One region of the Paenibacillus sp. FSL L8-0708 genome, then DNA from elsewhere that is predicted to be linked to it. Evidence: riboswitches for the same ligand, from Rfam matches in the RefSeq annotation. Region 1 holds a riboswitch; each other region holds the start of a gene.
What was found. A riboswitch is a leader RNA that binds a small molecule or an ion and turns the genes downstream of it on or off. The one in region 1 is predicted to bind cobalamin.
Positions count from the first base shown of each region.

Region 2: it holds a riboswitch for cobalamin, as region 1 does, so the genes downstream of both, NYE58_RS05000 (DUF4430 domain-containing protein) here and NYE58_RS04325 (S-layer homology domain-containing protein) in region 1, are expected to answer to the same signal.
Region 3: it holds a riboswitch for cobalamin, as region 1 does, so the genes downstream of both, metE (5-methyltetrahydropteroyltriglutamate--homocysteine S-methyltransferase) here and NYE58_RS04325 (S-layer homology domain-containing protein) in region 1, are expected to answer to the same signal.

Region 1 is NZ_JBBPBC010000001.1:949,637-956,624, forward strand. It holds gene NYE58_RS04310 (hypothetical protein) at 1-467, shown strand, start outside; gene NYE58_RS04315 (transposase) at 489-782, shown strand; gene NYE58_RS04320 (cellulase family glycosylhydrolase) at 852-2,573, opposite strand; cobalamin riboswitch at 2,915-3,115, shown strand; gene NYE58_RS04325 (S-layer homology domain-containing protein) at 3,279-6,988, shown strand, end outside.
Region 2 is NZ_JBBPBC010000001.1:1,117,744-1,124,731, forward strand. It holds gene NYE58_RS04990 (hypothetical protein) at 1-132, shown strand, start outside; gene NYE58_RS04995 (GAP1-N2 domain-containing protein) at 129-3,125, shown strand; cobalamin riboswitch at 3,253-3,455, shown strand; gene NYE58_RS05000 (DUF4430 domain-containing protein) at 3,626-6,190, shown strand; gene NYE58_RS05005 (methyl-accepting chemotaxis protein) at 6,393-6,988, shown strand, end outside.
Region 3 is NZ_JBBPBC010000001.1:5,526,960-5,533,947, reverse strand. It holds gene NYE58_RS26375 (sensor histidine kinase) at 1-152, shown strand, start outside; gene NYE58_RS26370 (ABC transporter ATP-binding protein) at 238-1,008, shown strand; gene NYE58_RS26365 (FtsX-like permease family protein) at 983-2,932, shown strand; gene NYE58_RS26360 (DedA family protein) at 2,950-3,573, shown strand; gene NYE58_RS26355 (undecaprenyl-diphosphate phosphatase) at 3,624-4,484, shown strand; cobalamin riboswitch at 4,584-4,789, shown strand; gene metE (5-methyltetrahydropteroyltriglutamate--homocysteine S-methyltransferase) at 4,945-6,988, shown strand, end outside.

The sequences.
Region 1 (6,988 bases):
TGCCTACTCCAACAGCTCAAGTAGAAACTGCAGCACCTTCTGCAGAAGCAACTACACCTGTACCTACAAATAACGTAACAGAACAACCCCTAACATCTGCGTCACCCGGCTCAAATACTGGGAAACTTCCAGAGGGGGTTAGCGTTCAGAGAGTTATCAAGGAGGTTTCGTTAAAAGATAACTATCATAAAAAGGTTGAGCTGCTAACTGACGGAGGCAAGCAGGTCACCATTACAGATTCGAATCAAAAGATTGTTTTGCAGCAGATTGAATATGACGGAAGGATCACTGCTGTTAAGGGTAAACAGGTTACTGTTCAAGTAGAGGGCGGTAAAGAGCAAACCTTAACGATTCCTGATCATATAGTCATTGAAGATGAAGACAAGCTCGGATTGAATAATGGCGTTGAAATCGAGTGGACGGTAAATGCAGATGGACAAATCGAAAGTGTGGAATTGGACGATTAAAAATTTACCGAGGTGAGCTGGATGAAATTTCTAATCGTACTTGGTAGTATTCTTGTTCCCATTGTTATGCTGATGTTACAGGGGAAATCGATAAAGTGGCGTATGGTTTTTAATGTTGTTTCGGTCTTAAGTGCGATTATCTTTGGAAATATTTCCGCCTTGGCGATTTACGAGATATTAAGAGATCGTGCTGTGTTTATGACCTCGATCCATGCGATATTTTTGAATCCAATGTTTCTTATTACCGGAGCCTATCTTGGCGTATATTTAATTTATCGGTTGATGATAATTTCGTATGATGAGGTTTATATGTGATAGGTAGAATACAAATAGGGATGTTCCCTGAAGGGACACCCCTATTTGTGTTGTTAACAGGACCGATGCTTAAGAGGACTTTCCTACAACGTTTGTTCCGCTCTTCGTGATCTTGTAGGTGATAATATCCCCATTCCAGAAGTGGAACTTCAGGATAACCTCGCCGTCTTTAACATCTTTAAAGAACGCGGGAAGCAGCTTGATTTCTTTAGTGTTATAAGAAGGTGAGAAGGTATTGCCGAATTCCTTAAATGGAGTCCAGTCCTGCGGACCTGCATTGCCACCAGCGGTATATACAGCTTCCATTGTGGCAAGCTGGTTACCATTAAAGGTGGTCGGAATGGCAAAGGATTCAGTCGTGCCTTTTGCATCGCTTAATTTAGCTGTATCATACACAATGACCTTAAGTCTCCACGCAACACCCTTGTTGAATTTCAGAGTCAGCACGGCATTTTCACCGTATTTTTGGGAAGCTGTGAGCTTTTTGAGTTGGCTGGCTTTGAGGGTGAGCTCCTCACCATTTAAGGTGTAATCTTTACCTTTGGTCAGATACTTTCCGTTGGCACTAATGGTGGTTAGCTTATTGCCGTTCAGGTTTAGCTTAACCTTGGTATCTTTGATTTGTGCACCTTTTTTTAGGTAGACCAAATCGCTTTCGGTGCTGGAGGAACGCTCCTTCAGACCAGACATTAATACATTGTGGAGTTCAGGATCAGACCACTTATAAGTTTTACGGTTGAAATGCTGCCCGTTATCCCAGAGCATGGAAGTCATTTTCTTTTCTTTCAAATAATAAGTCAGATACTCAAAGAATTTAAGCTTCTCGCCCTGTTCAATCACACCCGTGTCTTTATCGAACCCGAGTAAACCAAATTCACCGACGATGACAGGGATGCCTTTAGCTACAAATGTATTGTAAACGTTATCAAAAGTTTGAGTGATATCGTTTTTTGTATCTTTTTCAAACGTGGTGTAGCCGGCAATGTTCACACTAAAAGGCCAGAAGCCATAGAAGTGAACGGTCGCAATAATATTTGGATCGTTCAGAGCCGTAATCGTCTTATAGAGATGATCCATTCTTGTTTGCGTAGGTGAAGACTCTAATGAAGGTAATACAAGTGGGCGGAGGTCGTTTTTCCCACCGGATTTGCGCACGATTTGATAGAAAGAGTTATTAAGTTCAGTAAGCATTTGCTCCATTTTTGCTTCGTCTGTGCTTCCACCATCGGTGAATCGAGGTTCATTTATGCTCTCGAACATCAGCTTATCGGATTTGTCCTTGAAGCGATCGGCAATTTGAGTCCAGGCTGCATTATAACGTGCCAGCGTTTCATCGTGTTTTTCTTCCATATGGCTTACCCATAGCCAGGAATCATGATGGACATTAATCATGACATAAAGCTTGGCGTCCAGTGCCCAGCCGACAACTTCTTCCACGCGGTCGAGGTAGGCCTTTTCTAGGGTATAGTCTGGTGCCGCACCCATGTGAGTATCCCAGGTCACAGGAATCCGAATGCTTTTATAGCCTTGAGCGGCGATCTTTTTAATAAGATCTTGGGTCACACGTGGATTGCCCCAGGAGGTTTCATCCTCACCTGTAGCATCTAAAGTATTGCCAAGGTTCCATCCGGGCTGCATTTCGTCTACATAGGATTGGATCTTACTCTTTGGCGCTGCCTTAGCTTGTTGCTCGTCCTTAGTTGCAGCTGCGGCCATGGATGAGAACAGAGAGAGCAGAAGAGCGGTGACAAGTGTCAATGATAAGAAGGATTTCTGGATTCGCGTAGTCATTGAATTCTCCTTTGTGAGATAAATTTAGGATGCTTGGACCTGGCTTTGACGCTGTACTTGGTGGTTAGATGAACACAAACACCTCCAGTTTTATTTTGTAAACGCTTTCTGAATATACCCTAACATAGAATACACTTAGCGAGTACCTTACTAATTTGTGGTAAATTCATATAAGAATTAGTGATTTAAATTAATTTACCCCACAGTTGGATAAAGAAATTATTTGAATAACCCTACTCGTAGAAATTGGTTATTAAATAGGATTATCTCTAGCTGCCCGTTATACAAAAAAGAAATATAACATGACAAAAACATATATATTAGATATGATGAAGCATGAAAATTTAAAATTAGGAATAGGTGCCAACTATGAATGTTGCGGAAGTACAATCATAGATTGGTTAAATGGAAAGCGGGTGTGAATCCCGCGCGGTCCCGCCGCTGTGAAAGAGGAGTCCTTGCAAAATGCCACTGGGAAACTGGGAAGGCAGCAAGGGTGATGATACTTGAGCCAGAATATCTGCCTTTTTCTGTTACACCATCAAACTCTACGATCGATAGAGAGGTGCTTGAATAGTGTTTGCCAGCTATTATTGTGGTTCACTATCTTAACCTCTTGACGTTTATGTTGAGTGGTTTTTTTGTGGTTATGAGAAAGTTTATTCTGTTTTTTATCATAGGTATGAAGGGAAGGGTTATGGAAAAATGAAGAAAAATAAGTTTTTAGCGTGGTTACTTATTGTAGCTGTATTTATTACGACATTCTCTACAAGTGTAATCCCGGCTCAAGCAGATGGAGCAAGCTCTACCCTTAAAGGGTATGTATCTGTATCCGTAGAGAAATTCACCTTAGGCCAAGGGTATATTAACGAACCTATTAAAGTTCCGATTTATGAAGGCGATAATGGCGCATCTTTAATAACACGTGCGCTAGGTGATGGGAATTATAGATATTTAGGAAATATAGATAGTGGTTTTTATTTATCAGAAGTTAAAGATAGTGGCAGAAGTGAAGTCAATATTCCACAATATATTTTAGATATGATTTCAGCCGATGGGAATACAGTCGGCACTAAAGCAGACCCAGATTGGTTAAGTCAGTTTGACTACACCTCCATGTCGGGTTGGATGTATGCAGTAAATAATGTGTTTCCTCCGTTTGGGATGACCGATTATAAGCCTCAAGACGGTGACATCATTCGAACTCAGTTCACCACTTATGGCTATGGTTCTGATCTTGGCGGCTGGGGGGAAATCCCAGTTCAACTTGCCAATAAGGATGCTTTAACTGCGGAAATCGCCGAGATTAATAGTGCCCCTAATAAAGAAACTATTTTGGACAGACCAGTAGTGCAATCGGCAGTTTATGAAGCCTATTCCGTGCTCGAAAACATGGCAAGCTCTCAAATAAGTGTAGATCATGCGCTTGTCGGTCTTAATAATGCATTAGACATTGAACCCCCTGTTATTACAGTAAGTGGCATACAAGATAAACAGGAAGTATCCAATAAAGAAATAAGCTTCAAAGTAGCTGTCACAGACAATGTATATAGTGACATTACTCCAGAAGTGAAGCTGAATGGAGTTACTTTATCACCTGCAAATGGGGAGTACAAAGCTACTCTGAATTCAGGCAGTAATGCAATTACTGTAACGGCTCTTGACGGAGCTGGAAACAAAACAAATGTAACTTATCAGGTTACTTACAAACTGGAAACTACAGTTGCCGTCAAACAACAGTTAGATAAAAACCTTGCTTATATTTTAAATACTGTAAAGAATCCAACGTTTGGAACAGGCAGCGGAGAATGGTCGATCCTTTCTCTGGCACGGGCGAACTATACAGTACCTAACGGTTATTATGATCTCTATTACAATAATGTAGCTACGAAAATAGCATCAATCATTAAAGAGGATGGAAAACTCGACGCCAATAAAAGCACAGAGAATTCCAGAGCGATTCTAGGACTTACCTCTATCGGAAAAGATATCACAAATGTTGCGGGATATGATCTGAGAAAAGCACTCGCTGATTATCAATATATCCAAAAGCAAGGCAATAATGGTCCGATTTTTGCTCTGATCGCGTTAGATAGCCATAACTATGAGATCCCTGTAGTTGATGGAGTTACAGAACAGACCACAAGAGAAAAACTAGTTCAGTACATTTTAGATAAAGAGGTTAAAAAAGGTACAGCAGAAGCTGGTGGCTGGGCATTAGGCGTAACCAAAGCCGATGTCGATATGACTGCGATGGCGATGCAAGCTCTTGCACCTTATTATGCAACCCGTGATGATGTAAAAGCTGCCGTGGATCGGGCCATCCAATGGCTGTCCGATAACCAAAACAATCAAGGCGGATTTACAAGCTGGGGAAGCACTAGCAGCGAGAGTATCTCGCAGGTAATTGTAGCCTTAACTGGTGTAGGTGTAGATCCGCACACTGACGCTAGATTTGTTAAAAGTGGAAATTCGCTTATTGATGCATTACTTAGCTTTGCTGCACCTGAGGGTGGATTTAAGCATATCCTCACAGGCAAAGTAGACAATATGGCAACGGACCAAGGTACGTATGCACTTGTGTCCTATGATCGTCTGCTCAATCATAGCAACCGTCTCTTTGATATGAATGATGTGAAACTGGAACAACCAGAAGAACCGGGGCCTGGGCAACCAGAGGGTCCGAAAGAACTTCCGTTACCTTCTGGGGAGAACCCGAAAGTTGAAATCCCAAATGACGCTAATGATTATATCGTTCCGATCAGCGCTGGAGATAGCAACAAAGAAATCACAGTAGCTATTTCAGAAGAAAATCAATCAAAGGTTAGTGTCAATTTACCAAGTAATAGCGTCCTTCCTCAGATAGAGGCCATAAAAGGTAACGTATCTGTAGTCATTCCTAAGGGTGCAAAAGTTACAAGTGGGGATGCCTCTGCGATTGAACTGATTTCAGCTTTAACCGGTGCAGAATCTGCACTAAAAGATAGTGTGAATCAGATTATTCCTGGGGACAAGAAGCTTGATAACATTCTTCAAGCATTTTCCATGGGTGGTAGTGCAAGAGTAGAATTTAGTCAATTTATTACGTTAACCTTTAAGGACCTTAAAGGAAAAGAAGCTGCTTATATTCAAAATGGCACCCCTCATGCCATTCAAAAATTTGCAAGTGATGACTTAGGTTTTGCAAGCGGTAAGTCTGAGTATGCCTATGATAGTGGAAATGACTTAATTGTAAAAACCAATCACTTCACTGACTACATTGCGTATGCTTCCAGTGCAGTACAAACACCTGGTGGCGACGGTGGTAACGGTAATGGTAGCGGAAATGGTGAAGGAAATGGCGGCAACAATGGTGGCGGAACCACTCCATCGAAACCATATGTAATCCTGTCCGTGGATAAGCTTACGATTAATAAGGGATATGTTGTTCCATCTGTACAGGTAGAGCTACAATCTGGTGACACAGTGTGGTCTGTACTAAAAAGAGTGCTGGATAGCCGCGGTATCGACTATAGAGATTCCTGGAACAGTGACTTTGGAAGTGTATATGTTGAATCCATAGCTGGTGATGGGGAATTTGACCATGGCAGCGGCAGTGGATGGATGTATAATGTGAATGGGAAATATCCTAATTATGGAGCATCTTCATATGACCTAAGTTCCGGGGACAGAATTCAGTGGCGTTATACTACGAATTTGGGTGTGGATCTAAATGCACCGATACCAACTACAAGCCCTACTCCAACCCCAACGCCTAAGCCTGGTGCTACTCCTGCTCCTGGTGGGGGAGCTAATCCGGAAGCCGGCGTTGATCCAAATGTGAGTCCTTCTCCAACAGTGACTCCTAAGGATCCTACCCAGAACACGAATGATATTAAACAACTGTATACAGATGCTGATAAGATCTCTTCCTGGGCCTATTCAGCGATTGAAACAGCTACAGTAAAAGGATATATCCAAGGTAATAATGGTCAGGTGAATCCGAAAGCTTATATCACAAGAGCGGAGTTCACTAAGATTCTCGTTTCTGCATTTGAATTTGATATTAAGAGTGATAAAGGTATTACCTATAAGGATGTCGCTCTAGGCGATTGGTTCTATCCATATGTGAATGCTGCGCATAAGGCAGGTCTAATCACAGGCTTTAATAATGAATTTAAGCCAAATGACAAGATTACTCGTGAGCAGATGGCAGCAATTATCGTCAGAGCATTGGCCATCCCGGCGACGAAGCCAGGAACAGCGATTAAAGATATCAACACCGTATCGGCATGGGCCAAAGCAGATGTAGAGACCGTTGTTGCGACTGGTTTGATGTTAGGTGATGATAATCAATTTAAACCTAAAGAGCTTGTAACTAGAGAAATGGCGGCTGTTGTAGCTACTAGAACCCATGATTATAAGAGTGGGAACAA
Region 2 (6,988 bases), 170 kb from region 1:
GCAGTATCTGCGTTGGGCAGCAACCCTGTGAATCAAAAGATTGAGGGTGTAGTAAGCCCGATTCGTGTAGACGAGCCTTTTATTTGGCTGCTGCATAAGCTGAAGTATATTGAGGGGAGCGACGGCCCGTGAATGTTTTCTCAGGGTCAACAATCGCCCAACAGATGTACACCCGCGAACGTCGCGGAGTGTTTCGTTCCACAGAAGGCTTCGATACGGTAGCGAAATCAGATAGTCTAGACAATAATTTTGTGAAAAAAATCCTTCATCCCTTCTGCCTCTACGATGCTCCTGCGGAGTTAACCGCACGTGGAGAGAAGGATGAGGCTGCATATCCTGGTGCGCTGCACCTATTTCATGCTGAGAACGGGGATACAGTTATTGGGCTTAGTCGTTATCAAGCGGCCGATTTCACAGGCCAACGAAGCGCTTTTTTTGCACATAACTATGTAGTTCCTGCTTCACGTTCCGAAGAAATTGTGCAGAGCTATGGAGACTGGCTGCATGCTGATTTTGCAGAGCGTTATACGGGAGAGCTTGGTGGAACCTTGCCGGAGCTGCCCTCTATTCCAGTTGTTCGCACAGACCGCAGCCCTGATCCAATCGCAGGCTTACGCCTGTTAGGGATTGATGAAGGGATATTCAAGGCATTATTGCAAGCGGTGATGCTCTCTGTAGCAGGTAAGAAAAAAATCTACGTGGCTCTAAACGTACCTATCACCGAGTTGTCCGCGCGGGCGGTGGAGCTTACAGAAATTCTGTATAGCGTGCTGCCGTATGAATTCCGCCGTAGATTAGGCGTGATTACGTATGCGAATGAACCGCAAAGCCGTAAATATATACATCTTAGCTTTGTGGAAAAAGGTTCACTTCGTCCCGGTGATCGCAGTATTGAGAAGGATTATACCTTTGATTTGGCTTCCGGACGGATGGGGAATGTCGATTTTGGCGAGACCCGCCAGCCTTATGCTGATTTGGTGTGGAAGCTGTTACTGCTGAATCCAGGAGATATTAACGACTTCGTAAGCTTCGCCGATCAGATTCTGCGTGGAGAGAGTCCTGAGCACAAGCTAACCCTTTCTTTCTATAATGAGCTGGCTATATTTTATGAGATTGAGCAAGGGAACGAGCATTTATATACGGAAAACAAGAGTGCGGTGCTAAGTGGTTTGCTTTCTTACCTTAAACCAGACGGTGCAATTCATTCTAGAATCCGCTTGAATGATATTTTCCTAGAAAGATTTGACCGGGAATTTGATCTGATTCGGCAAAGAAATGTGCCAGATCCGGCGATTATGGAATGCTTTAAAGAGTATTTTGTACTTAAGGATCACAATTACAGGGTCAAAATCGTGGATTATTTCATCAATGGGATGCTTCATAGTGTGGAAGCGGGCCGCAAGGATATCTTGAGTGCTGCTTACGGGATCATTGAGAGTAATGATGAGTTAAGTGCAGCTTACTTCCAGCGCGTGATGTCTGAAACTTATTTCCGTAAGCAGCTGCTTGAGCCTTACATGGAATCAAGACTAGCTGCGGCGTCCAGATCTGCGGATATTCTGAGCTTTGTGCTCCATTGGGGGCGGTTCCTGCCAGTGGCGTTAGAGCAGTCTTTTGCTCAAAATGCTGTGAAGGATTATTTGCTAGAAAAGCTCCAGCTGGAGCATGATCCGGTGGCTTCTGTGGCGGAAATTCATGAAATTGTAGATAAGGCAGAAAAAGATCGCCGCAAAGGAACAGGAGTTGCTCCTAAGGCACTCTCCCTAATGCAGGATCTTGCTGCTTCAGCAGATAGATTCTTACTGAACCGCTTATCGCTTTCTGATATGACGCAGGAGGAGCTTCTGGAGGTAGTTTTTTTACGGTATGGTAATGTTGTCGATTGGCAGCCGCCACTGGATAGGATTAGCAAGCAGAAAGAGAATGCGCTGCGTGCCGCTTACCGCTGGTTTGGTGAAGAGAAGCCGAATGAGGAGATTTTTACAGGATTGTCTCCGCAGGAACTAGACGATGTGCAGCTACTGGGTCGTCGTTTGCTAAAAGAGGCGCGTGTTCTGGAACCCTTTGAACGGCTTCCGCTAGCCTTTTACTATACAACTCAGCGTGAAGGGGGTCCGCTGGATTACGATGCGCTTCTGGAGCTGTTAAAGCGTAAAGCCGGTTCCGACAAAGAAATCATCTATCGGTTTTTTGCTTGGTCGCAAGGCAATCCTTTATTTACGGTTTCGAATAAAAAGCTGCAACCGGGTTACCGTAAGGCGATTCTGAAGTATTTCCTGAGCAGTGATCGTGAAGCGTTCAAGAATCGGGAATTCCGAAAGAACTATGTCGCGGCAGCTCGGCCTGCTCTGCAAAATGTGTACAATGAAGCCCGCTCCCAACTGGCTTCCCCGCTGGCGCGCTGGATCAGCCGCAGCCGATTTCGACTCTTAATCTCCGGCTCCATTACGGGTATTCTGGTGATTATTGCAATTATCGTATTCAGTATGCTGCGTCCGGATGATACGAAGACGGCTCTGCCGGGGACAAGCCCTGAGCCGACCCCTGTTCAGAGTGCAGGCAATATGCTGCCTCCGGCTTCAGTATACTTGAAGGATCAGAGCGTCGAAGGAGATAAGGGGAGCAGCATATTGGTGTTCACCTTCGCAAGTGCAGATGACTGTGTGCAGTTTCAACCGACTGAGGTTAGTTTAATGTCTTCGTCTACAGAGATAGATAAAAGCTTTAAGGTCGCTGCTACAAATGGCACTTGTCCAGTGCCGTCAACGGATGGGACGGATGAGGGAAACACCGCTGACGAGTCAGATACCGCTGGCACTACTGGAGGAACAGCAGAAGGTGCAGATGCTACTAATTCTGTAGCTGATGCATCTCCGTCTCCTACGCCTTCCTCTGATACTGAGAACAGCACTGGGTTACCTTCCGCAACAGCTGTGACTGAAGGTGAACAACCTTCCTATCAGGTTGAGGTTACATTGGAGTCTGGAGCGACAATTCTAGAGAAAAGTATGATCAAAGCCGGAAGATTTACATTGATCGTAGATCCCGATCCTAATATTCCACCAGCTTCTGATTCAAGTGCTGAACCCTCCCGGACTGCAAGTCCGGATGGAACAGTCGAATAACAAGCTTTCTGAACAGCAATAACTACCGGAAGGTGGCGTATTGCTGTTCATTTTTTTGCTGCCCATACTAAGCTTTTCTATAGACATGCTATGTATTAATAGATATGATTATGGATGTCAAAATAAGATACTACATACTGGAAAAGGTGCAGACTAAATCAATCTAGTCGTCTGCTTAAAAGGGAAGTCCGGTGCAAGAGTCCGGCGCGGTCCCGCCACTGTATGTGCGGAGCGTTTCTTCTATAAGCCACTGCCCCGAAGGTAGGGTGGGAAGGTGAAGAACAGCGATGAAGCATTAGCCAGGAGACCTGCCTTTTTCGTGAGCGTTTCTATTCTTCGTGGGGTAAGAATGTGGAACATATACAGATGGACTGTTGGCAGGAAGCAAGCGCCGCAGCCTCAATTTGTAATCTTCCCTGACCGCCCTCCAAAGGGGCGGTCTTTATGTTATGCGTCTTATTCCCGGCAGTACCCATTCTTATACAGAAAGAGGTTAAACAATGAAGAAAATCATGTCTTCCAAGTTTGTAGCACTTGGGCTGGCCTTATTCATGGTCATTTCAATTCTAGGAACATCTCTTGCTCCGGCGGGACAAATATTTGCAGAAGCGGGCGCTGGCGCCGGTCTGGAGGCAACTGCCGCGGAGCGGATTAATGTTGCGGATGCGACTTATGCGGCTGCAGAATATCTCTTGAAAGGTGGCGTGCAATCGGATTGGCAAGCCATTGGATTAGCGCAAGCAGGGTACAAGCTGCCGGCTAGTTACCTTTCAGAGCTTGAGAAAAAAGTAAAGGATGCAGCTGGCGATTTCACCAATGTAACCGATTATGCTCGAATCGTGCTCGCAGTGAGAGCGATTGGTGCAGATCCTACTAGCTTTGCTGGTAACGGAACGACTCCTGGCTATAATCTGATTGAGAAAATTTATAATAATAGCAAGCTCAGTGAACAGACGCTTAATAATCCGGTATATGCTTTACTTGCGCTGGATTCTGGTAAATATAATATCCCAAGTGACGCGAAATGGACGGCGGATAAGCTCCTTACGGAGATTCTCTCCAAACAGAATCCGGATGGGGGCTTTGCACTAACCTCAGGTGCAAGTGAGCCTGATATGACAGCGATAACCTTGACGGCTCTGGCGGCACATAAAAATAATCCCGAAGCCTACTTAGCAGGGCTACAAGCCGTAGCTTGGTTATCTACAGCTCAAGATAGCCATGGGGGTTACGGTGACAGTGCTGAAAGTAGCGCACAAGCAATCCTTGGACTCACCTCCTTCGGAGTTGATCCTAGTGGATTAGAATACACCAAAAACAAAGTGGATCTAATGGAGAACCTGCTTAGCTATCGTCTAGCTGATGGTAGCTTCACCCATAGCCGTGGTGGAAGCAGTAATATTCTGGCGACAGAGCAAGGTCTTCAGGCGCTGGTTGCCTATAATTTGCTATATAAAGGAAGCAACAGTAAGCTATACGATTTTTCCAAATCCTCCATTCAGAGCTCACTCATCTACGCTCCAGTAACGATTGAGGGACCACAGGCCACGTTGGCACAAGGGTACGCCTATGCTGGCAACGCACTTGGAGCGTTAGAGAAGCTGGCGCTTCAAACGAACTTGCCGATCACAAATCCTTCGGGCAGTTATGTGACTGGCATCGGAAGTATTGCTGCTGGAAGCTTTGGTGGTTATGACGGATGGATGTATGTTGTATCACGTGACGGAAAATGGATTAATCCCGATGTAGGCATGAGTGATTTTGTACTTAAAGATTCAGATCAGGTACTGGTTTATTATGCCGGAGATGACACTAAGCTTGTGGATTCCGTTACGCTTTCCAAAGCAAATCTTAAAGAGGGCGATTCCTTTACCGTCACTGTAACTAGTAAGACGTGGAAATGGGACGCTGCTACGAACACTTCCTCTCCTGTAACTGCAAAAGCTGCGGGTGTTCAGGTCCAAATTGGAGCTCAGACGGTAACGACGAATGCTAAAGGTGAGGCCGTATTCTCAGGAAATATGCCCGCAGGTGACTATACACTGACTGTAACTGGCTACCGTGAAGGCAAAGCCCCAACGATTGCTAAATATACAAAAGCTCTAAAAGTGATTTCTAAGAATGTAACAGCTTCGCTAACCGTTGAAGGCCCGGAAGGGTTGATTAGTGAGGGGACTTTGAAAGCCTCCAATGCCCTTGAAGCGTTGCAACAACTAGGGTCTACCGATGATTTTAAAGTAGATATCACCAAATCGTCTTATGGCAACTTTGTATCAGGTATCCATGGAGTTTCGCAAGGTACTTACGACGGATGGTGGAGCTTCGTGGTATCACGCGGCGGGGAGTGGATATATCCAAGTGTGGGTATGGATGCGTTCGAACTACAGGAATCCGATCGTGTGCTTGTCTATTATGCAGGAGAAAATACACAGGTTGTAGATGCTGTGGTGCTTACCCCATCACAGCCAAAAGCTAATGAAGCTTTTACTGTAAAGGTTTCACAGAAAAAGTGGGTGTGGGATCAGGAAAGCTTCACTTCTGATCCGGTTACCTCACCAGCTGCAGGTGTGCAGGTTTCGATTGGTGATAAGAAGGTAATCACGAATGAACAAGGTGTGGCTGTTGTTGATGGGGGTCTCCCAGCAAATAGCTATACAATAACTGTTACCGGTTATGCTAAAGATAGCGTACCGAGCGTAGCGCGTTATACTCAGTCTCTGACTGTCGGATCGTCTGTTATTGCTCCAGCAAAAGCTACCGCTACCCTCTCAGTGATTGGAGATAGCCGGAGAGGAACCATCCTAGCCAGTACAACAGTAGCTCTAAAAGAGGGCGAAACGGCTTATAGCTTACTAGTCAGTCAATTAGGGACTAAGGTAGTATCATCCGGCAACGCTGGAAGCATCTACGTGAAATCTATTGACGGGTTGGCTGAATTTGATGGAGGCCCAAGCAGCGGATGGAAGTATAAAACGAACCGGGATGCGGATCCAAGCATCAGTGCAGACAGTTATATTTTGCAGAACGGTGATACTTTGTACTGGTACTATACCTCTGGAGAATAAGGAAGAGGAAGTTTGATTAGGCGGGCACACATGGATTCGGAGTAATAGCGGATCGGGTGCCCGCCCTTTTTTATTTGAGGAAAGTCGTTTTATGACAATATATACTTTTATTCGACACAATATTTTAAAAATCATCAAACTCTTAGCCCTTCCGACCGATAAAAATAGATAGATCATAAGATAATGTGAAGGCGGAGTGTAGATGAAAAATTTGAAAGTGAAATACAAAATAGGGCTGCTTTTGGTATTCGCAGTAATTATGGTGAATGCTGTAGGGGGCATAGGCATCATCACAATGAACAAAATGGCCGAAAAGACAAATGAGACATATAATGAAAATTTATTGCCTGTTTCTTACGTAGGGCAGATGCGTACGAATAATCGGGCTATTGAATCCTATCTTTTGGAGCGTTTGATTAGCGTTGATGCCAGCAAAAACAAAGAACTTTCTGAGAGTATCCAAGTGAAGGTTCAAGATAATAATGAACTTATGAACAAGGTGAAAGCGATTCAGTATAATGATCCTGCTATTGTAAGTAAAATCAAAGAGTATGAGTCCTTTTTGCCAGATTATCGTGCACAGCGGGATAACATTATAAAGATTGCTGATAGTAATCATAATCAAGAGGCCTATAAAGTATTTTCAGGCGAATTTAACGAATCCCGTGAAAAAATGATCAACCTGCTTAAAGGAATTAGTGATTCTTTGCTTAAAGATGCTGATGAACACAATTCAGGTTCCATGGCAACCGCTAAAAGCATGCGTGTAAACAATACCATAATGATTACTTTCGCTTG
Region 3 (6,988 bases), 4.6 Mb from region 1:
TTCAGGAATCTACGGGGATGGGTTTATATCTCGTGAAGCAGATCTGCGGCAAGCTTGGACATGAGGTGAGTATCCGTTCCGAAGAAGGAAGCGGGACCACCGTGCGGATTGTATTTAGGGAGCAGGATATAACAAACCTTACAAATGTGTAAGGGCATTGTAAGTTTCAGAAATAGCAACCTATGTGTACACTTTGTATAATGAAGGCAATCCAGTCGAAAGAAGGAGAGGTAACACTTGCCCATTCTAGATGTTCATAATTTATCAAAAATATATGAGGGTAAAGTGTCCACTCAGGCGCTGAATCATATCCGCTTTTCTGTAGAAAAGGGGGAGTTTGTTGGCATAATGGGTCCATCCGGGAGCGGGAAAACAACGCTGCTCAACACGATTGCCACCATCGACCAACCGACCTCTGGTCAGATTCTGATCAACGGCCGAGATCCTAATCTGCTTAGCAGAAAAGAAAAGGCGCTTTTTCGCCGTCATGAGCTAGGCTTCGTCTTTCAGCATTTTAATCTACTGGATACGCTCACTGTAGAGGAAAACATCGTATTACCTTTGACGCTTGCAGGTGCTCGTGTCTCAGAGATGGAGAGCAGGCTGAAAGAGGTCACTACCTTGCTTGGCATCGAACATTTGCTGAAGAAGCGCACGTACGAGGTCTCAGGCGGACAAATGCAGCGGGCGGCTATCGCCCGGGCGATGATTCATCGTCCATCGTTAATTTTGGCGGATGAGCCCACAGGCAATCTGGACTCCAAAGCCTCAGGGGAAGTCATGAATATGTTGACAGAGGTGAATAAGGAAGAAGGAGCTACGGTGCTGATGGTCACACATGACGCAGTGGCGGCAAGCTTTTGCAACCGGGTCATCTTTATTAAAGACGGACGTTTCTATAGTGAAATGTACAAGGGCAGTAATAGAGGCGCTTTCTTCCAAAGTATTATTGATATGCTGTCTCTGCTTGGGGGAACCAGCCATGACCTTTCGGCAATTCGCTTATAGGAATGTAACACGTAATAAACGCAAATATGCCGCTTATTTTGTCGTCAGTGCTTTTTCGGTGATGATCTTTTTCGTGTGCGCTTTGTTTATTTACCATCCGGATATTTCAAAGAGCTTAATTTATAGTACGGCGGCTCATACGATGATGGTGGCAGAGGCAATTATTTATGTCTTTTGTTCTTTGTTCGTACTCGTATCCGTTGGATCCTTCCTGCAGTCGCGCAAGATGGAGTTCGGAATTTTATTGATGCATGGAATGACGAAGAGACAGCTGAACACCATGGTTTTTCTGGAAAATATGATGATCGGCACCTCTGCCATCCTGACAGGTACCCTTCTCGGGTTACTTCTGGGCAAATTATTTTTGATGATCGGATCTACTTTTTTGGGAATTCCCCTGTTAACCTTTCATCTCCCATGGCAGGCACTTGTGCTTACGATTTGCAGCTTCGTGTTATTGTTTTTTCTGATATCGCTTTGCACCTTTGTTTTTATCGGCAATGAGTCACTGATGCGTCTGTTTCAGGGAGAGCGTAAGGCAGAAGAAGAACCCAAAGTATCCTTTGTATTATCTATTATTTCTGCTGTACTGCTGATCAGTGGTTATTATATGGCGGCTACTGCAAAAGCTGCTTCCGTAGAGAAAGTCATGTTTCCGGTCGTTGCGATTACGGTTATCGGGACGTATCTCTTTTATACCCAGCTAAGTATTTGTTTGGTTAAGCTGCTTAAGGACATTCGGCGCTTGTATTGGCATCGTACGAATATCATCACTTTATCCGGTTTGTCCTACCGCTGGAAAGAGAATGGCCGAATGTTTTTTATGGTGACGATTGTATCCGCAGTCTCCTTCACTTCCGTAGGGGTATTTGCATCGATACATACACTTTCCAGAGAGCTGAAATTGGATTATCCCGCAGCAGTGGGTTATGTAGCCAAAGGAAATCAGACGGGTGTACCCTTTGATCAGCATCTGAACGAAATTAAGGAAGAGCTCAAGACGCACGGACTCCCTTATGAAGCGCTTAGTATCCCGATTAAATATGCCGAGGTTGAGGCTCAGACTGGACCCGATCGCACTTTACGCCTTCCCTTGATTGCTTTCAGTGATTATAATCTCGCCCTGCAACGTGCAGGTTTCCCAACAGATGAGCATGCTCTGGTGGGCAACGAAGGTCTGGTGATGATTGGTTCACAGCGGGATCGCAGTTTAACAGAAGGCAGAGTAAAAGCGGTCTATTCCTTGCAGCACGGACTTGCCATTAAAGAAATAGGTTATACCGAGCAAGTTCCCATCGCCGAATATTTATTGCCGGAGCTGGATGGTAGAGATGGCGGGGATTTTAGTGGTGTCGTGATCAGTGATGAGCTCTACAGCGCTATTGATCCCGTGCAGACGGATCTTTATACAGGTTTTTATGTAGAGGATTTTCCACAGACGGTAGGTATTGCTGCTGATCTTGCCCATAAAGGCAAACAGTCCTATGAAAGTGATTCTCCGTATGCGATTGTGATCAGCGGCACGCTGTTTGAGCTTCAGAAAACATTGTATAACACAATGCTTTTTGCTTCCTTGCTGGTGGGTACTGTCTTTTTTATCGCGGCAGGCAGCTTTCTTTACTTCCGGTTATATACCGATCTTGATCATGATCGCAATCAATATTCCACTTTGTCCAAGATGGGGCTTACGGATAAAGAACTCAATCGAATAGTTACGATTCAGCTGTCTTTGTTGTTTTTTGTGCCGGTCGGAATAGCTATTTTACACAGTGTGTTTGCCTTTATTGCGCTTCAACGGTTGTTCTACTTATCTATCGCAACGGAGACAGGCGCGGTGTTACTCGGATATTTGGCTGCTCAAGGACTATACTTCTTTTTTATTCGCAGCCGCTATTTACGCAACCTGAAGAAGAACTTGATATGAGAAATGGGGGTAACAAGATGCAAGCATGGATTACAGATTTTATGGAGCAGTTTGGTTACTTCGGTATTTTTCTGATGCTGGCCTTTGAAAATATATTTCCACCAATTCCTTCAGAAGTGATCCTGCCCTTTGGAGGATTTATGACCACTACGACGAGCTTAACGATTCCTGGTGTAATCATTGCTGCCACGGCTGGATCACTACTGGGTGCAGTAATTCTCTATTATATTGGCCGATTATTGGATGTGAGCCGGTTAGAGAAACTGGTTGAACGCTGGGGTAGCCTAATTAGGGTCAGTAAAAAAGATATCCACAAGGCTGACGCCTGGTTTGATAAATATGGCTATTGGACTGTATTGTTTTGTCGGATGGTTCCGCTGGTCCGCAGTCTGATTTCGATTCCGGCGGGAATGTCGGGCATGAAATTTGGAGTATTTATGATCTTCACAACGATTGGCACATTGGGATGGAATTTGCTGCTTGTGCTTATTGGCGCGGCATTGGGCGAATCCTGGGAAGACATTGCCATGTACATGGATGTGTACTCCAATGTAGTCTATGTACTAATTGCTGGCGGATTAGTTATTCTTGGGTTTCTGTACTTCCGCAAACGCAGCCGGAGAATGAACACTGAGGGCTAAGCGGGTAATGGACTGATAATAGAAATGACTATTAAAAAGGAGGGAAACACATGGAGCTATTAACGATTATTAAAGCCATTATTTTGGGGCTTGTTGAAGGTTTAACCGAATTTGCTCCAGTATCCTCCACGGGTCATATGATTATTGTTGATGATATGTGGCTGAAATCACAGGAGTTATTTGGACAATATACGGCAAATACCTTCAAAGTAGTTATTCAACTGGGTTCAATATTAGCGGTTGTTGTGATTTTTAGAAATCGGTTCATTGATCTGTTGGGTTTAAAGCGTTTCAGCCGTAAGCAGTTGGATCCTGTAACAGAGGAGCTACCGCAGTTGGAGCAGGGCGGGCACCTCAAGCTGACTCAGGTTCTGGTAGGGTTAGTGCCTGCAGGTGTGTTAGGTGTTCTGTTTAATGATTATATTGATGAGCATTTATTCTCTACCTCAACAGTGTTAATTGGTCTAGTGATTGGGGCTATATTAATGATTATTGCCGATCTGTTTGGGCCGAAGAAGATCAGAACTGAGAGTGTAGATCAGATTACATACAAACAGGCACTTGGTGTAGGTCTTGTACAGTGTTTTTCGTTATGGCCTGGATTTTCACGCTCGGGCTCGACGATTTCTGGTGGCGTACTCCTCGGGATGAGCCATCGTGCCGCTGCTGATTTTACGTTTATTATGGCAGTACCCATCATGGCAGGTGCCAGTCTGTTGTCACTGATGAAAAACTGGCAATATTTCACCATGGACGCGTTGCCGTTTTTTATTGCAGGCTTTATTAGTGCCTTCCTATTTGCGCTGTTATCGATGCGTTTCTTCTTAAAACTGATCAATCGTATCAAGCTCTTACCGTTTGCTATATACCGTATAATTCTTGCTGCTGTAGTATATTTCGTATTTTTCTAAGTCCGTTATAAGGAATCGATATAACAGAAGCCCCAGTAATCTATTGCAGATTGCTGGGGCTTTCACGTATGATGACATCAGATTAAGACACTCAAATGATGAATGATATCGGAGACAGGTGCTGACCGGAAAATAGTAATTCGGTAGGCTTAATAGGGAAATTCGGTTCGAAGCCGATGCGGTCCCGCCACTGTAACGGAAGAATCTCGAGCAACAGAGGTCACTGGCAATTTACTACTGCTGGGAAGACTGCTCAAGATGTTGACGCCGCTAGCCAGGAGACCTGCCTGTTTCAACAGCACTGCTTCACCTACGGAAGATAGGGAGGTGTTAGACGTTAACCATGGGTATATCATGGGCGTCTTTCCCTTTGACTTTTTTAGGGAAGGGCGCTCTTTTTTATAGGAAAGCAAGTAGCTTTGGAGTTTGAAATAAGAGATGGAAGAGGGAGTGTATCGAGATGACGAATAAAGTAAAAGTAAGTAATCTTGGATATCCGAGAATCGGAAAGAACCGCGAGTGGAAAAAGACACTGGAAGCCTACTGGCAGGGGAAAATAAATGAAGAGCAATTCCGCTCCGAAATGGCAGCAATTCAGCTGCAGCATTTGAAGACCCAGCAAGAGGCAGGAATTGAGCTTATTCCGGTGAATGATTTTACTTTTTATGACCATGTGTTGGATACGGCTGTTATGTTTGGAATTGTACCTCCACGGTACACGTATGATGGCGGCGACATCGGGCTTGATCTTTATTTTGCAATGGCCCGTGGTAATGCTGAAGCTACTGCCTGTGAGATGACCAAATGGTTCAATACGAACTATCACTATATCGTTCCAGAGATCGGCACACAAACACCACGCCTGACTGAAAATAAACCTCTAGCGGCTTATCGTTTTGCTAAATCGCAGGCAGGGATTGAAGGTAAACCGGTACTTTTAGGTCTGTATACCTTCCTTAAGCTGTCCAAAGGTTACGCAGCGGCAGATATCGCCAAGATTGCTGCACGTTTTGTTCCAGTCTATGTTCAACTGCTACAGGAACTGAAGCAAGAAGGGGTAAGCTGGGTACAAATCGATGAGCCAGCGATTGTTACAGGCATAAGTAAAGAAGAATTAACACTGCTTAACTCGATATACACAGAAATTGCCGGCTCCGTGCCGGGCTTGAATATTATTTTACAGACGTATTTCGAAGCTGCTGAACCGTTGGAGGCACTTCTAGAGTTGCCTGTTCAAGGCTTGGGTCTTGACTTTGTGCACGATGGTGGAGCGAATCTGGCTTCTATCGAACGTCTTGGTTGGCCGAAGGACAAATGGCTGGGTGCCGGAATTATTGATGGACGGAACATCTGGCGTTCCGATTTAGACGCTAAGCTGCAACTGGTAGAAAAGCTCAGCGTTCATGTGCCGCTTGATCGTCTTATTCTTCAGCCTTCTTGCAGTCTGCTGCATGTCCCAGTCACCGTTCAAGGTGAGGTGAAGCTGAAGGCGACTGTTAAGAATGCGTTAGCTTTTGCCGATGAGAAGCTTGCAGAGCTTAGTCTGCTCGGAGCAGCCCTCGCAGATAAAGGAGAAGCTTCTAAAGCAGCGCTGGCCGCTAGTCGTGAAGCTATTGCAGCATTCCGTGCACTACCTGAGCGTGGCCGTAAGGATGTGGCGGAGCAAGTGCTTGCACTTGCAGCTTTGCCTGACCAACGCAGTTTGCCTTTTGCTGAACGCTTAAAGGTGCAGCAAGAGAAATGGCAGCTTCCACTTCTGCCAACCACTACAATTGGTAGCTTCCCGCAGACAGTAGAAGTGCGTCAGGCGAGATTGAAATGGCGTAAAGGGGTCTGGAATCAGGAGCGTTATGATGGATTTGTTCGTGAGCAGATCGCGGATGCAATTACCTTCCAAGAAAAGCTAGGTTTGGATGTTCTGGTCCACGGTGAGTTCGAGCGTACAGATATGGTGGAGTTTTTCGGAGAAAAGCTGGACGGATACTTGTTTACTAGTAATGGCTGGGTTCAATCCTACGGTTCCCGTTGCGTTAAGCCACCGGTGATCTACGCGGATGTTGCATTTATACAGCCTATGACTGTTAAAGAAAGTGTCTATGCACAATCGTTGACGAAGCTTCCGGTTAAAGGAATGTTGACGGGTCCTGTAACTATCCTCAATTGGTCATTTGTACGTGATGATCTCAGCCGGGAAGAGGTAGCCAATCAAATTGCTCTTGCCCTTCGCCATGAAGTAAAAGCGTTGGAAGATGCAGGCATCGAAATGATTCAAGTGGATGAGCCGGCTATACGTGAAGGACTTCCACTTAAGGCAGAAGACCGTGAGCATTACCTGAACTGGGCAGTGAAGTCGTTCCGCGTTGCTACGAACCATGTGAAGGCTACGACACAAATTCATACGCATATGTGCTATAGCGAATTCAATGACATGATCGATTCCATATCGGCTATGGATGCTGATGTAATCTCCATTGAGACTTCACGTAGCCATGGGGAGCTGATTA